DNA from 2 places in the Sphingobium sp. MP9-4 genome. Region 2 is predicted to be linked to the other one. Evidence: riboswitches for the same ligand, from Rfam matches in the RefSeq annotation. Region 2 holds a riboswitch; the other holds the start of a gene.
The links. Region 2 has a riboswitch for cobalamin ahead of A0U87_RS25680 (TonB-dependent receptor). Riboswitches for the same ligand answer to the same signal wherever they lie in the genome.
Positions count from the first base shown of each region.

Region 1: another riboswitch for cobalamin. It lies ahead of A0U87_RS10355 (TonB-dependent receptor); the one in region 2 lies ahead of A0U87_RS25680 (TonB-dependent receptor).

Region 1 is NZ_LUFI01000031.1:73,268-80,720, reverse strand. Features, by position in the region: gene A0U87_RS10375 (aminopeptidase P family protein) at 1-175, opposite strand, end outside; gene A0U87_RS10370 (S9 family peptidase) at 286-2,358, shown strand; gene A0U87_RS10365 (acyl-CoA thioesterase) at 2,358-2,756, shown strand; gene A0U87_RS10360 (ABC transporter substrate-binding protein) at 2,769-3,629, opposite strand; cobalamin riboswitch at 3,696-3,889, shown strand; gene A0U87_RS10355 (TonB-dependent receptor) at 4,026-5,981, shown strand; gene A0U87_RS10350 (DUF1636 domain-containing protein) at 5,981-6,388, shown strand; gene cobT (nicotinate-nucleotide--dimethylbenzimidazole phosphoribosyltransferase) at 6,385-7,398, shown strand; gene A0U87_RS10340 (histidine phosphatase family protein) at 7,395-7,453, shown strand, end outside.
Region 2 is NZ_LUFI01000104.1:114,209-121,661, reverse strand. Features, by position in the region: gene A0U87_RS25705 (hypothetical protein) at 1-91, shown strand, start outside; gene A0U87_RS25700 (periplasmic heavy metal sensor) at 94-528, shown strand; gene A0U87_RS25695 (RNA polymerase sigma factor) at 525-1,100, shown strand; gene A0U87_RS25690 (copper resistance system multicopper oxidase) at 1,107-2,846, shown strand; gene A0U87_RS25685 (copper resistance protein B) at 2,843-3,703, shown strand; cobalamin riboswitch at 3,766-4,011, shown strand; gene A0U87_RS25680 (TonB-dependent receptor) at 4,202-6,190, shown strand; gene A0U87_RS25675 (peptidase) at 6,193-7,453, shown strand, end outside.

The DNA.
Region 1 (7,453 bases), on a different contig from region 2:
GGACCACGGCGCTGCCGGCCGAACCCTGAAAACCGGTCAGCCAGGCGAGCCGCTGGGCATAGGCGCCGACATATTCGCTCATATGCTCGTCGGTCAGGGGGACCACGAAACCATCGAGCTTCTGGCGTACCAGCTGGGCGCGCAGGGCCTTCAGGCGATCTTCATAACTGGACATCGAACTTCCCTTGGATCATTCCGGCCTCTTGCGTTGGCCATAATGCCGACAACATAGAGGGGCCGGCGCGCTTATTCCAGCGCAGCCCCCGTCTGGACCATGGATAGTTAATGACCGATCAAATGCAGCCGCCCCTGTCCCCGCCGATCGCCGAACGTCGCCCGCACAGTTTCGCGCATCATGGCATCACGGTGGACGATCCTTACGCATGGCTGCGCGACCCCGGCTATCCCGACGTCAAGGACAAGGATGTGCTGGCCTATCTGGAGGCCGAAAACGCTTGGTTCGAGGGCGCGATGGCGCCGCACAAGCCCCTGCTCGACACGCTGTTCCACGAGATGAAGGGGCGCATCAAGGAAGATGACCAGTCGGTTCCGCAAAAGGATGGCGACTATATCTACTGGCGCGCCTTCGAGACCGGGGCGCAATATCGCAAATGGTATCGCAAGCCCGCAGCAGGCGGTGACGACCAGCTGATCCTGGACGAACCGGCGCTGGCGCAGGGCCATGACTATTTTCGTCTCGGCGCCATGTCGGTCAGCCCGGACGGCCGCTATCTGGCCTATGCCATCGACACCAATGGCTCCGAACGGTTCGAGGCGCGGATCAAGGATCTCTTTTCGGGTGAAATCCTGCCCGAAGTCATTCCCGACACATTGTCGTCGCTGGTGTGGACCAGCGATTCAAAGGGGCTGCTCTACGGCCTCGCCAATGAAAATTGGCGGACCGACAATGCGCGGCTGCACAGGCTGGGCCAGAGCGTCGATAGCGATGTCGAGCTGTTCCATGAGGATGATGAGGGCTTCCGCGTCTCGATCGGCCTCACCTCATCGGAAAAATGGATCGTCATCGCGACCGGCGACCATGTCACCAGCGAAGCCTGGCTGATCCCGGCCGACAATCCGACCGCGACGCCGCTGCTCGTCTCCGCGCGCAAGGCCGGCCGCGAATATGATGTCGATGAGCATGAGGGCACGCTCTATATCAAGACCAACGACACCCATCCCAATTTCCGGCTGGTGAAGGCATCGCTCGACGCGCCCGACCAGTGGGAGGAAGTGATCGGCGCCGACGCCCATTTCTACCTGACCGATTTCACCCTATTCAAGACCTTCTACGTCACCGAAGGGCGGCAGGACGGGCTCGACCAGATCGAGCTGCGCGATTATGCGACCCATGCGGCAAAGCGCATTCCGTTCCCGGAAGCCAGCTATTCGGCGAGTCTCGACGACAATCCCGAATATGAGGTGACGAAGCTGCGCATCGGCTATGAATCGATGGTCACGCCCGACACCATCTATGATTATCATCTGGCAACGGGTGAGTTGGAGATACTCAAGGTCCAGGAAATTCCCTCGGGCTATGACGCCAGCCGCTATGCCACCGAGCGGCTGATGATCCCGGCGCGCGACGGCACGCAGATTCCGGTGTCGATCGTCTATCCCGCCGACTTCCCCCGTGACGGCAGCGCGCCGCTGCACCTTTATGGCTATGGCGCCTATGGTCTGGCGATGGAGCCGGGTTTCTCGACCAGCCGCCTGTCGCTGCTCGATCGCGGCTTTGCCTTTGCCATCGCCCATATTCGCGGCGGCGACGATATGGGCCAGCAATGGTATCTGGATGGCAAGCTCGACAAGCGCACCAACACCTTCACCGATTTCGTCGATGTCGCGAAGGGGCTGATCGATCTTGGCTATTCGGCCAAGGGCAGGATCAGCATTTCGGGCGGATCGGCCGGCGGCGAGCTGATGGGCGCGGTCATCAACTCCGATCCCGACCTGTGGGGCGCGGTGGTGGCGCATGTGCCGTTTGTCGATGTGCTCAACACCATGCTGGACGAGACGCTGCCACTGACGCCGGGCGAATGGCCCGAATGGGGCAATCCGATCGAGGATGAGGCCGCATTCCGCACCATCCAGTCCTATGACCCCTACACCCATGTCAGCGCGCAACATTATCCGCCGCTGATGGTTACCGCCGGGCTGAACGACCCGCGCGTTACCTATTGGGAGCCGGCCAAATGGGTCGCGAAGCTGCGCGCGACCAAGACCGACAGCAATATCCTGCTGCTCAAGACCAATATGGGCGCGGGACATGGTGGCAAGTCCGGGCGGTTCGAGAGCCTGCACGAGACCGCCGAGGAATTTGCGTTCATCCTGTGGCAGCTGGGAGTGGAAGGCTGATGGCGTCGAGCTTCACCAAGCAATTCACCGCAAGGCCCGAGCATATCGATGTGCTGGGCCATGTGAACAACGCGGTGTGGGTGCAGTGGATGGAGCAATTGTCGGTCGAACATTGGATGACCCATGCCGATCCGGCCCATGTCGACGCCTATATCTGGGTCGTGACCCGGCATGAGGTCGATTATCGCGGTAACGTGACCGAGGGCGATGTCGTGTCGGGCCGCACCTGGATTCCGGAAGGACCGCGCGGCGCGCGGTTCGACCGGCTGATCGAGTTCACCGGGCCGGACGGCAAGGTGAAGGTGTCTGCCAAATCCACCTGGGCGATGATCGACAAGGAGAGCGGCCGATTGATGCGGGTGCCGGCCGAAGTCGCCGCAAACTTCATCGAGGGCTGAGCCGGCCCAGCTTCAGCGGGCGCTGACGGCTTGGGAGAGGGCGCGTGCCGCCTGCACATAGGCAGGACCACCGCACACGGTCCAGGCCTGGGGCAGGCTGATGCGCGCTATGTCGCGTAGCACCGGATGGTGCAGCATTTCGGTGCCCTGGTCGGTGATCCGGTCGGTGGCGCTCTCGACGATCAGATAATCGGGCCGGGCGGCGACCATCTCCTCCAGGCTGACCTGCGCGATCGCCGGCTTGCCAAGGTCGGCGGCCAGGTTGCGCAGCCCTGCCCGCGTCATCAGGTCGTCGACCAACGTGCCGGTGCCGGTCATGTAGCCGCGCCGCTGATAATAGGCGGCGACCTTCGGCTTCGGCGCACGGGGCAGGGCGGCAAGCTCCCGGTCCATCCGCGCGATCATCGCTTCGCCCCGGTCGGCATGGCCGATCGCCTGCGCCACCGTGCGGATCGACGCGACGATATCGGCATAGCTGTCCGCGCTTTTCAGGTCGACGGCGGGATAATGCTGGGCCTTGAGGATCGCGATCGCCGGATTGCGCCGCGCCGGCATGCCGATCACCAAGTCTGGATTGGTCGCCAAAATCTGCTCGGCCGATCCGTCGAGGATGGGCAGGCCGCGGGTCGCGGCAGCCACCGCCGACATCTGCCGATCGCCGGCATTATGGGTCAGGCCGGCAATCTGGTCGCGATCGGCCAGCGCCACCAGCAACTGGTCGGCGCACAGGTTGAGCGACACGATCCGTTGCGGACGTTTGCCTGCATTGGCAGGCTGGCGCGCGGTGGCCGCCCATAATGTGGCACCGCCGATCAGGGCGATCATCAGGGCGATCATCCCCTTGCCGGGGCCGATGGGCGCAAATATCCGCATGGCCACCTCCCTTAGCCGGCGCGCTCCGCCAGGCAAGGAAGATTGACGCTCCAGTCGGGCTCGCCTATCGCCCGGACTGCGACAGGTTCCCCGGCAGCGGGGATGAAAAGGGAATGGGGTTCAAGACCCCGGCTGCCCCTGCAACTGTGAGCGGCGAGCCTTTGTGCCATATGCCATTGGGACCGCAAGGTTCTGAGAAGGCGGCATGAATCAGCGATGACCCGCGAGCCAGGAGACCTGCCCGTCGCGGTCGTCCTTCGCGCGGACAGGGTGTGCCGAGCGGACGGGGGTGAACCCGCGTGGCGACAGGTGGACCGCATAGGTGCGGGGACCATGTCGCGCCCGGCCGGGCACCGATATCGTCCCTGGGATGCGGTCCCTCGTCCGGGGGCTCATGTGTTCAAATATCTGACTTTCTGTTCTTTCCTTCTCTCCACCACCGCTTTCGCCGAAGAGGCGCAGCAGGCGCCACCGCCCGATGCCGCCGCCGATGCCGGGGCATCCTCGATCCTCGTCACCGCGACCCGCCTCGCCACGCCGGCCGATCAGGTGCCGGCCTCCGTCACCGTGCTCGACAAGGCGGCGATCGACCGGGCGCAGGATCTGGGCGTCACCGAATTGCTGCTGCGCACGCCCGGCGTCAGCATCTCGCGCAATGGCGGCTATGGCACGGCGACGTCGCTGCGCATCCGCGGCGCGGAATCCGACCAGACCGTGGTCGTGATCGACGGGGTGAAGCTCAACGATCCGTCCTCGGCCGGCGGCGGCTATAATTTCGCCAATCTGCTGGTCGGCGACGCCTCGCGCATAGAAGTGCTGCGCGGTCCCCAGTCGACCCTGTGGGGCAGTCAGGCAATCGGTGGCGTCGTCAATGTCGTCACCGCCATGCCCGAAAAGGCGCTGGAGGGGAGCTTCGACATAGAGGCGGGGTCGCGCGACACGGTCAGCGCCCGCGCGGCATTGGGCGGCAAGACCGGCCCGGTCAGTTGGAGGATCGGTGGCCAGAGCTTCACCACCGACGGCATTTCGGCGATCAGCCCGGCCTTTGGCGGCAAGGAGAAGGACGGCTATACCAACCGCAGCGTCACCGGCCGGGTCGAGGTGGCGCTGGCGGACGGAATCAGCGCGGACCTGCGCGGCTATTATTCCGATGGCCATGTCGATTTCGACGCGACCAGCGCGGACAGCCCCGCCTATGGCACCAATCGCGAATTTGTCGGCTATGCCGGCCTTAACGTCGCACTGCTCGACGGCCGCTTCCGCAACCGTTTCGGCTATGGCTATACCGACACCGATCGCGACAATTATGACCCGCGCAACCCGCGCAAGCAGAGCTTCGACGCCGCCGGGCGCAACCAGCGGCTCGAATATCAGGGCAGCTTCGCGATCGCCGACGGCTGGACCGCGCTGTTCGGGATGGAGAATGAGAATAGCCGCTTCCGCAGCGTGTCGCCTTCGGCCTCGCTTTCGGTGCCGATTCCCGACCCGGCCCGCGGCAAGGCGGAGATCACCAGCGTCTATGGCCAGCTTAATGCCCAGCCGATTACGGGCCTGACCCTGACTGGCGGGCTGCGCTATGACGATCATGATCGCTATGGCGGCCGTACCCTCTTTTCCGCCGGGGGCGTCTGGGCGCTGCCGACCGGGACGGTGCTGCGCGCCAGCTATGGCGAGGGGTTCAAGGCGCCGACCCTCTATCAGCTCTTTTCCGAATATGGGAATCAGGCGCTCGACCCCGAACGCGCCCATGGCTGGGAAGCGGGCGCGGAGCAGCGCTTCCTTGGCGAGAAGCTGCGGCTGGGCGCGACCTGGTTCGACCGGACCACGACCGACCAGATCATCTATAATAGCTGTTCCACCAGCTCGACCGATCCGCGCTGCTTCACGCCCGGCACCACCACCCGCCGCTATGGCTATTATCTCAATGTCGCGCGCGCCAAGGCGCATGGGATAGAGGCGCAGGTGGCGGTCGAGCCGGTCAAGGGGCTGACCATTGACGGCAATTATAGCTGGACCGTGGCGGAGGATCGTTCGGAGGACACTGCGAACGAAGGCAATTGGCTGCCGCGCCGGCCGCGCAACAGCGCCAATGGGTCGATCAGCTATGCCTGGCCCTTCGGCCTCACCACCGGCGCGGCGGTGCGCTGGTCCGGCCACAGCTATGACAATGCGGCCAACACGACGCGGCTGGACGATTATACGCTGGTCGACCTGCGCGCCGAATATGCGTTCACCCCGGCGTTGCGCCTGTTCGCCCGCGTCGAGAATCTCTTCGACGAGAACTACATGACGGCCTATCGCTATGGCACGCTCGGCCGCAGCATCTATGCCGGCTTCCGGGGGCGCTTCTGATGCTGCGTCCCGTCGAACCCGGCCCCGCCATCCTCGCCTGCAATACCTGCCGTCATTCGGCCGAAGCGCGGGAGGACGGGGAGGGCGTGCGCGGCGGGGCACGGCTGGCGGAGGCGCTGCGCACGGTGCAGGCCTCCGACCCGCGCTATGCCACCGTCGCGGTGCAGGACATGCCCTGCCTGTTCGCCTGCCAGGATCATTGCACCGTCCATCTGCGCGCGCCCGGCAAGGTCGGCTATGTCATGGGGCGGTTCACCCCGGATGCCGATGCGGCACGCGCGATCCTCGATTACGCCATTGCCTATGCCGCCAGCGATCATGGCCGCGTCGCCTTTCGTGAGTGGCCCGAAGGCGTGAAGGGCCATTTCATCACCCGTACCCCGCCGGAAGGATTTGTCGTCGAATGAGCTTCGCCTCGATCACCGATTTTGAGAATGCCCTGGCCAACCTGCCACCGGCCGAGGAACTGGCGAGCGCGGCGGCACGCGCGCGGCAGGCCGAGCTGACCAAGCCATTGGGGGCGCTCGGCCGGCTGGAGGATGTCGCGATCTTCATGGCAAGCTGGCAGGGGCGCGCGGTGCCGCGCCTGGAACGGGCGCGTGCCGCGATCTTTGCCGGCAATCATGGCTTCACCGTCCATGGCGTCAGCGCCTATCCCGCCGCCGTGACCGCGCAGATGGTCGCCAATTTCGCCGCCGGCGGCGCGGCGATTAACGCGCTGGCCGGTGTGGCCGGGCTGGAACTGGCGGTGCGATCGATCGATCTGGACCGGCCAACGGCGGACTTCACCATCGCCCCGGCCATGACCGAGGAGGAGTGCCTGACCGCGCTGTCGATCGGCGCGGCGGCGGCCGAAGAGGATCTGGACCTGCTGGTCGTGGGCGAGATGGGGATCGGCAATTCGACCGCCGCAGCAGCCCTGAGCGCCCGCAGCTTCGGCGGAAAGGTCAGTGACTGGGTTGGTCCCGGTACGGGCGTCGATGGCGAGGGGATTGCGCGCAAGATCGCGACGATCGATCGCGCGCTCGCCTTCCATGCCGATGCGCCGGACAGAGCCTTTGAAACACTGCGCCGGCTGGGCGGGCGCGAACTGGCGGCGATTGCCGGCGCGGTGCTGCGCGCCCGCCAGCTGGGCGTGCCGGTGCTGCTCGACGGTTTCATCAGTTGCGCCGCGATCGCGCCGCTGGTGGCGCAGGTGCCGGTCTTTGCCGACCATTGCCTGGCCGGCCATTGCTCGGCCGAGCCGGGCCATGGCCTGCTGCTGGAGCGGATGGGCCTTGAACCGCTGCTGAGCCTCGACATGCGATTGGGCGAAGGCAGCGGCGCGGCGGTGGCGGCCAATATTGTCCGTGCGGCCGTAGCCGCGCATAGCGGCATGGCGACCTTTGCCGAGGCGGCGGTGTCGACCGCGACATGATGGGCATGCCGCTCCACCTGCTGCGGCATGGCGCGCCCGAGACGCCCGGCCTGTT
Region 2 (7,453 bases):
TAGCGTGCCCGCGCAGCCGGCGCAGGCGGCGCCCGGCCCGCTGCTGATCGGCATGTCCGACTATGCGCCCTCGCGCCTGCTGGAGCGATAGGCATGGGCAAACGCTATTGGCTGGTGGCGCTGGTCGCCTTTGCCGCGGCGCTGGCCGCCGTGCTGGTTGCGCGCACCTGGCTCGCGCCCGCGCCGCCGGTGGAGAATGAAGTTCATGCCCTGCTCCATGATCGGCTGACGCTGGACGCCGGCCAGAAGCAGCGCATCGCCGATCTGGAAGCCGCCTTCGCCCAGCGCAAGGCGGCGCTCGACGCGGAAATGCGCGCCGACAATCAGCGGCTGGCCGCGGCGATCGCCGCCGAACATGGCTATGGCCCGCGCGTCGCCCAGGCGGTCGACCGGTCGCACCAGGCAATGGGCGAATTGCAGAAGGAAACATTGAAGCACATCTTCGCGATGCGCGGCGTGCTGCGGCCCGATCAGGCCGCGCTGTTCGACGCCGCCGTCGTCAAGGCGCTGACCCAGCCTGCCGGGTGATAGCCGACGATCCCGATGATGCCACGCTGGCGGCGCAGGCGCTGGCCGGGCGGCAGGCGGCCTATGGCGCGCTGATGCGGCGGCACCGCGATGCCGTCTATCGGCTGGCCCGCGGCCATGTCGGCGATGCGGACGCGGCAATGGACATCGTGCAGGAAAGCTTCGTCGCCGCCTTTGCGTCGCTGGCCCGCTATGATGGACGCCGGCCCTTTCGCGGCTGGATCGCGCGGATCACGATCAACAAATGCCATGACTGGGCCCGCCGCCGCGCGGTGCGTCGCTTTTTCAGCTTCGCCCGGCCGATCGAGGACGCCGCCCATGTCGCCGACGCGGCGCCCGATCCCGAGCAGGCGGCCCAGTCCCGCGCTGGCGTCGCCCGGATCGAGGCCGCGGTAGCGGCGCTGCCGGTGGCGCTGCGCGAGGTGGTTTTGCTGCGCGGGATCGAGGGCATGAGCCAGGCCGAGGTCGCGGCGATATTGGCCGTCAGCGAAAAGGCGGTGGAAACCCGCCTTTACCGTGCCCGCCGGCAATTGCAGGAGATGTTGAGGGAAAGCGACGCGAACCGCGTATAGAGCAGCATGACCGACCTGCCTTCCCTCCCTGTCGACCGCCGCAGCCTGATCCGGGGGGGCGCCGCGCTTGCACTGGCGCAGGCCTTGCCCGGCTGGGCCGCCACCGGCACGCAGGACGCGGCGCAGGGCGCGCTGTCGGGCGAGGCGATCGCGCTCAGCATCGGCGACGGGCATTTTGCGACCGGCGGCCGATCGGCCCATGCGATCAGTGTCAATGGCGGCACACCGGCGCCGCTCATCCGCCTGCGCGAGGGGCAGCATGTCAACATCGCCGTCACCAACCGGCTGAAGGAGGATAGCTCGATCCACTGGCACGGGCTGATCCTGCCCTTCCAGATGGATGGCGTGCCCGGCATCAGCTTCCCCGGTATCGCGCCGGGCGAAACCTTCACTTATCGCTTCCCGGTGCGGCAGGCCGGCACCTACTGGTATCACAGCCATTCCGGCATGCAGGAGGCGATGGGCCTTTATGGCCCGATCATCATCGATCCCGCCGGCGCCGATCCGGTGGCCTATGACCGGGAGCATGTGATCCTGCTCGCCGACTGGAGCCCGGTCCATCCGCACAGGTTGCTGCAACGGCTCAAGCAGATGGGCGGCTATTACAACATGCAGCGCCAGACGCTGGCCGGGTTGCTGGCGGGGAAGGATCAGGCCCTCAAGGACCGGATCGACTGGGGCGCGATGCGCATGGACCCGACCGATATTTCCGACGTCACCGGCGCGACCTACAGCTATCTGGTGAACGGCATGGGCACGGCCGAAAACTGGACCGGCCTGTTCGCGCCGGGCGAGCGGGTGCGGCTGCGCATTATCAACGCGTCGGCGATGACCAATTTCAATGTTCGCCTGCCCGGCCTGCCGATGACCGTGATCCAATGCGACGGGCAGGATGTGCAGCCGGTCGAGACCGACGAGTTCCAGATCGGCATTGCCGAAACCTATGACGTGATCGTCCAGCCCGGCGAAGCGAAACCCTATGCCCTGATTGCCGAGGCGATCGACCGGTCGGGCCTGGTCCGCGCCACCTTGGCGCCGCAGGTCGGCATGGTCGCGCCCGTGCCGGCCCGGCGCGCCCGGCCGCTGCTGGGCATGAAGGATATGGGCATGGACATGGGCGGCATGGATATGGGCCATGGCGGCGTGATCGACCTCAGCCAGCCGGCCAATGAAAGCATGTCCGGCCACAGCATGAAGATGCGCGACAAGTCGGTCGCGCCCGGCGTGAAAATGGGGCCGGGCGTCGCCACCCTGTCGCCGATGCCGGCCGATCGCACCGCCGACCGGCCGACGGGGCTGGAGGATGTCGATCATCGCGTGCTGACCTATGCCGATCTGCGGTCGCTGACGCCGAACAGCGACCTGCGCACGCCGACCCGATCGCTCGACATCCACCTGACCGCGAACATGGAACGCTATATGTGGTCGTTCGATGGGGTGAAGCTGTCCGAAGGGGCGGAGCCGATCGCCTTCCGCCATATGGAACGGGTGCGCGTGACCCTGATCAACGACACGATGATGCCCCATCCCATCCATCTGCACGGCCATTTCTTCGAACTGGTGACCGGCGAGGCTGCGCATAATCCGCGCAAGCATACGGTGAATGTGCTACCCGGCGGCAAGGTGAGTTTCGACCTTACCGCCGATGCGCTGGGCGACTGGGCGTTCCACTGCCATATGCTGATGCACATGCATGCCGGGATGATGCGGGTCGTGACGGTCCGCCACGAGGAGGACGCGGCATGAAGCTGATCGCGCTCCTGCTGCTCGCCGCCGCTGCGCCGGTGCAGGCCCAGACGATGGATCATAGCCAGATGGACCATGGAGCGATGGGCCACAGCATGCCCACCACCGACGCCGCCATCCCGCAAGGCACGGCCCCGCCGGTGCCGACCGACCATGCCGCCGACGCGCTCTATGACCCCGCCGCCATGGCCAGCGCCCGCGCGGCGATGATCGCGGAAGGGGGCGGCATGACCTATTCGCAATGGATGCTCGATCGGCTGGAATATCGCGCCGGCAAGGGCGCGGATGGCTATGCCTGGGAAGGCGAAGGCTGGATCGGCGGCGACATCAACCGCTTCGCGGTCAAGAGCGAGGGTGAGGGGACGGTCGGCGGATCGCTCGAACGGGCCGAGGTGCAGGCGCTCTACAGCCGGGCGATCGACCCCTGGTTCAACCTGCAGGCGGGCGTGCGGCAGGATTTCGGCGAAGGGCCGGACCGCAGCTATGCGGTGATCGGCATCGACGGCCTGGCGCCTTACTGGTTCGAGGTCGGGGCCGAAGCCTTCCTGTCGACCAGGGGCGACGCCCATCTGCGGCTGGAGGCGAGCTATGACCAGCGCATCACCCAGCGGCTGATCCTGCAGCCCGCCGCCGAGTTCAATCTGGCGGCGCAGGCCGTGCCCGAACTGGGGATCGGCGCCGGCCCGTCCGATATCGAGCTGGGGCTGCGGCTGCGCTACGAGATTGCCCGCGAATTCGCGCCCTATGTCGGCGTCAATTGGGAACGCAAGCTGGGCGACACGGCCGACCATGCCCGTGCTGCCGGCGATAGGCCGTCGGCCACCAGCCTAGTGATCGGCCTGCGCGCCTGGTTCTGAGAGGCGCTTGCAGCCCGCCTGATATTCGATTATCGATCCCGCCGATCCTGCGCCGCACGGCATGGGATCATGATCGCGCCGGTGTCCCGAAAGGGGCTTAATAGGGAATGCGGTGCGGACGGGTGACTGTCCAAATCCGCAGCTGTCCCTGCAACTGTAAGCGGTGAGCGCGATGTACATGTGCGGACGGCAGAATGACCGATCCGCCAGCCACTGGGCCGGACGCTAAATCCTGCGAGGCCTGGGAAGGCCGTGCATCAAGCGATGACCCGTGAGCCAGGAGACCTGCCGGCGTCTGGTCGCTCTTGCCTTGGTCCAGGGGATGGCCGCGGCACGGTAACTTCCGTCTGAGCGACGAACGAGCGGCTGGGGCCGCTGCGACAAACGCGCGTCGGTTGCCCATGGGCGCCCGGCCGGCGCGTGTGTCGGACGTTCGCGCGCGTGCCGCTCGTGAAGGTTGCCCCCGCCCGTCGAACGCGGCGCCGGATGGGGGAATATATGAAGTCCATTATCGTTTCGCGGGCCGCCTTGGCCCTTTCGCTCGCCTTTGCATCGCCGGCTCTGGCCGACGAAGGAGAAGGCGACAGCATCGTCGTCACCGGCACCAGCCTGGAAGAGACGCTGCCGCAGCAGCTGTCGCGCTATGGCCATGCGATCGAGATCGTCACCGACACGCAGATCCGCGATGCCGCCGCGATCGATACCGCCCGCGCGCTCGAAGGGGTGCCGGGCCTGTTCATCCGGTCGCAGTCCGGGCCGTTCAGCTATGTCGACATTGCGTTGCAGGGATCGCGCACCAAGGATGTGCTGTGGACGATGGACGGCATCCGCCTCAACAACCGCCTCTATGGCGGCACCTCGCCCAACGACACCATGGCCGCCAGCATGATCGAGCGGATCGAGGTGCTGAAAGGCGGCGAAAGCCTGTTCTACGGCACCCAGGCGGCGGCCGGTGTCATCAATGTCGTCACCCGCGACTTCAGCGATGATCTGGGCGGCCAAGTCAATGCCAGCCTCGACAGCTTTGCCGGCACTAGCCTGGATGGCTATGTTCGCGGCGCGATCGGCCAGCATCGCTTCGTGGTCTGGGCCAATCGCAGCCAGTCGGACGGCTATCGTCCCTATGACGTGATGCAGCCCAGCGCCACCGATCGCGCGCGCGGCTATGATCTCTGGTCGGCGGGCATCAAATATCAATATGATATCGCGCCGGACCTGCGCCTCAACGCGCTCTACCAGCACACCAAGGCCGATCTCGACAATATCAGCGCGACCCGGACGAAGGAGAGCCGCAACGACCGCAATGAGGAAGTGGCCAGCCTGCGCCTCGATTATACCGGCGAGGATGGGGTGCAATTCTTCCTCAAGGGCTATTTCCACGACTGGAAGACCGCCTATGTCCAGATCCGCAACCCCATTCCGGCGGGGCCGCCGCAGGTCATCTACCCGGCCGGCACCTTCTGGGGCTATCAGGATTATGGCGGCAGCGCGGTGGTGCAGCTCAACATGCTGCGCGGCATCGACACGCTGATCGGCTATGATTTCCAGAGCTTCAACGGCCGCGACGACGTCCTGCTGATCGCGCCGACCGATGAACAGGTCCATGCCGGCGTCTTCCAGCTGCGCACCAATGACGAATTGTCGAGCAAGGGACGGATCGCCGCGGGCCTGCGCTACAACAAGGCGAAGGGATCGGAAAAGACGATCTGGAACGTCTCGGGCCGTTATGATGTGAGCGAGGCGCTGTTCGTGGAGGCCAATGGCGGCACCTCCTTCGTGCTGCCCGACGCCTCGCAGCTCTATGGCAATGATCCCTGTTGCGAGGTCGGCAACCCGAATTTGAAGCCCGAGGAAAGCCTGAACCTCAACGCCGCGCTGGGTGGCGCGCTGGCGGGCGGGGCGATCCGGTGGAAAGCGACCTGGTTCAACCGGCGCATCACCGACCTGATCGACACCACCTATGATGATCCGGCCTTTCCGGAAGGCACCTATATCAACGTCAGCGACAAGGTGCGGGCCAGGGGCGCCGAACTGGAGCTGAACGCGAATTTGACCGGTGGCTGGGGCCTGTCGGCCAGCTACACCTGGTCGCGCGTCCGCAATCAGGGCAGTTCGGTGCAGCGCGATCGCAATCCGGAACAATATGGCCGCGCCGCGATCGTCTATGCGCCGCAGACCGGCCACTTCGGCGCCAATCTGTCGGCCAATTGGGTGGGCGATGTCTGGTCGACCGCATCGGGCTTTGGCCGGATGAACTATGGCAATTATGCCGTGGTCGATGCGGGCGCGCATCTGTGGCTGGATCAGGCGCGGCGCAACCGGTTCGGCATCAATGTCGAAAATCTGTTCCACCGCGATTACGCCTCCACCGGCTATCGCTCGGCGGTCAGCGATGCAGGAGTATTGGACGGCAGCAACAGCCGCTTCCTCTACTTCTACCGGGGCGTGCCGCGCACGCTGCGGGTCAGCTATGGCCTGAGCTTCTGACCATGATGCGGCCGGTCCTGCTGCTGCATCGCTGGCTGGGCATCCTCATCGGCGCCGTCATGACGCTGTGGTGCCTGTCCGGCTTCGTGATGCTCTATGTCGACTATCCGCGCCTGACACCGGCCGCGCAGCTTGGGGGGCTTACGCCCCTCAAGCTGTCGGCTGAAAGGGCGGGGATGTTGCCCGACGCCATGATGCTGTCCGCCGCCCGGATCGAGATGATGGCGGGGTGGCCCGTATTGCGGGTGACGCCCGCGCTCGATCCGACGCGCACCATTCCCCAGATGCGAGTATCCGCTGGCACCCATGACTGGGCGTCGGGGAAAGCGGTCGAGCAGGTCGATCCGCAAAATATCCACAGGATCGCGCGCGAATTCGGACGCAACAGCGCCATTGCCGGCCCGGTCGGGCAGGTCGCCCAGACGGAGATGGACCAGTGGACGGTCCAGACCTTCCGCCGCAATGCGCCGCTCTACCGTGTCGATTACGCCGATGCGGCCGGGACGCAGGCCTATGTCTCGGGCAAGAGCGGGGAAGTGGTGCAGCTCACCACCCGTTTCCAGCGCTTCTGGGGCTGGCTCGGCGCGGTGCCGCACTGGCTCTATCCCACGATCCTGCGGCAGGATGGCGCGCTGTGGAGCCAGGTCGTCATCTGGACCTCGCTGATCGGCTGCTTCCTCACGATCACGGGCCTGTGGGTCGGCATCGCCCGGCTGCGCCGTCGCCGCGACGGCAGCATCGGATCGCCCTATCGCGGCCTGTGGTGGTGGCATCATATGGCCGGGCTGTTCTTCGGCATCCTGACGCTGACCTGGGTGGCGAGCGGGCTGCTGTCGATGAACCCCTGGGGGCTGCTCGACAGCGAGGCGATGATGACGGAGCGCCAGCGGTTGAACGGCGACTTCGCCTGGGGCGATGCGCGCCGGGCGATCGCGGCGCTGCCCGCCTTGCCGACGGGTATCGTCCGGCTGGAGGTAGTGCCTGTTGCCGGTGCCATCCATCTGGTGGCGATCGATCGCGCTGGCAAGGCGCAGCGTTTCGACGCTGCTGGCCGGCTTGCCGCTTTGTCCGAAGCGGGGTTGCGCGCGGCGCTCCAGGATGGCTCGCCGATCGGCTCGATCGTCCTGCTGCGCCAGGAGGATGCCTATTATTACGGTCACAAGGCTAGCGTCGCCCTGCCGGTATGGCGCGTCATCCTGGCCGATGACCAGGCGACACGCCTCTATGTCGATCCCGCGTCCGGCCGTCTGATCCGCGCCTTCG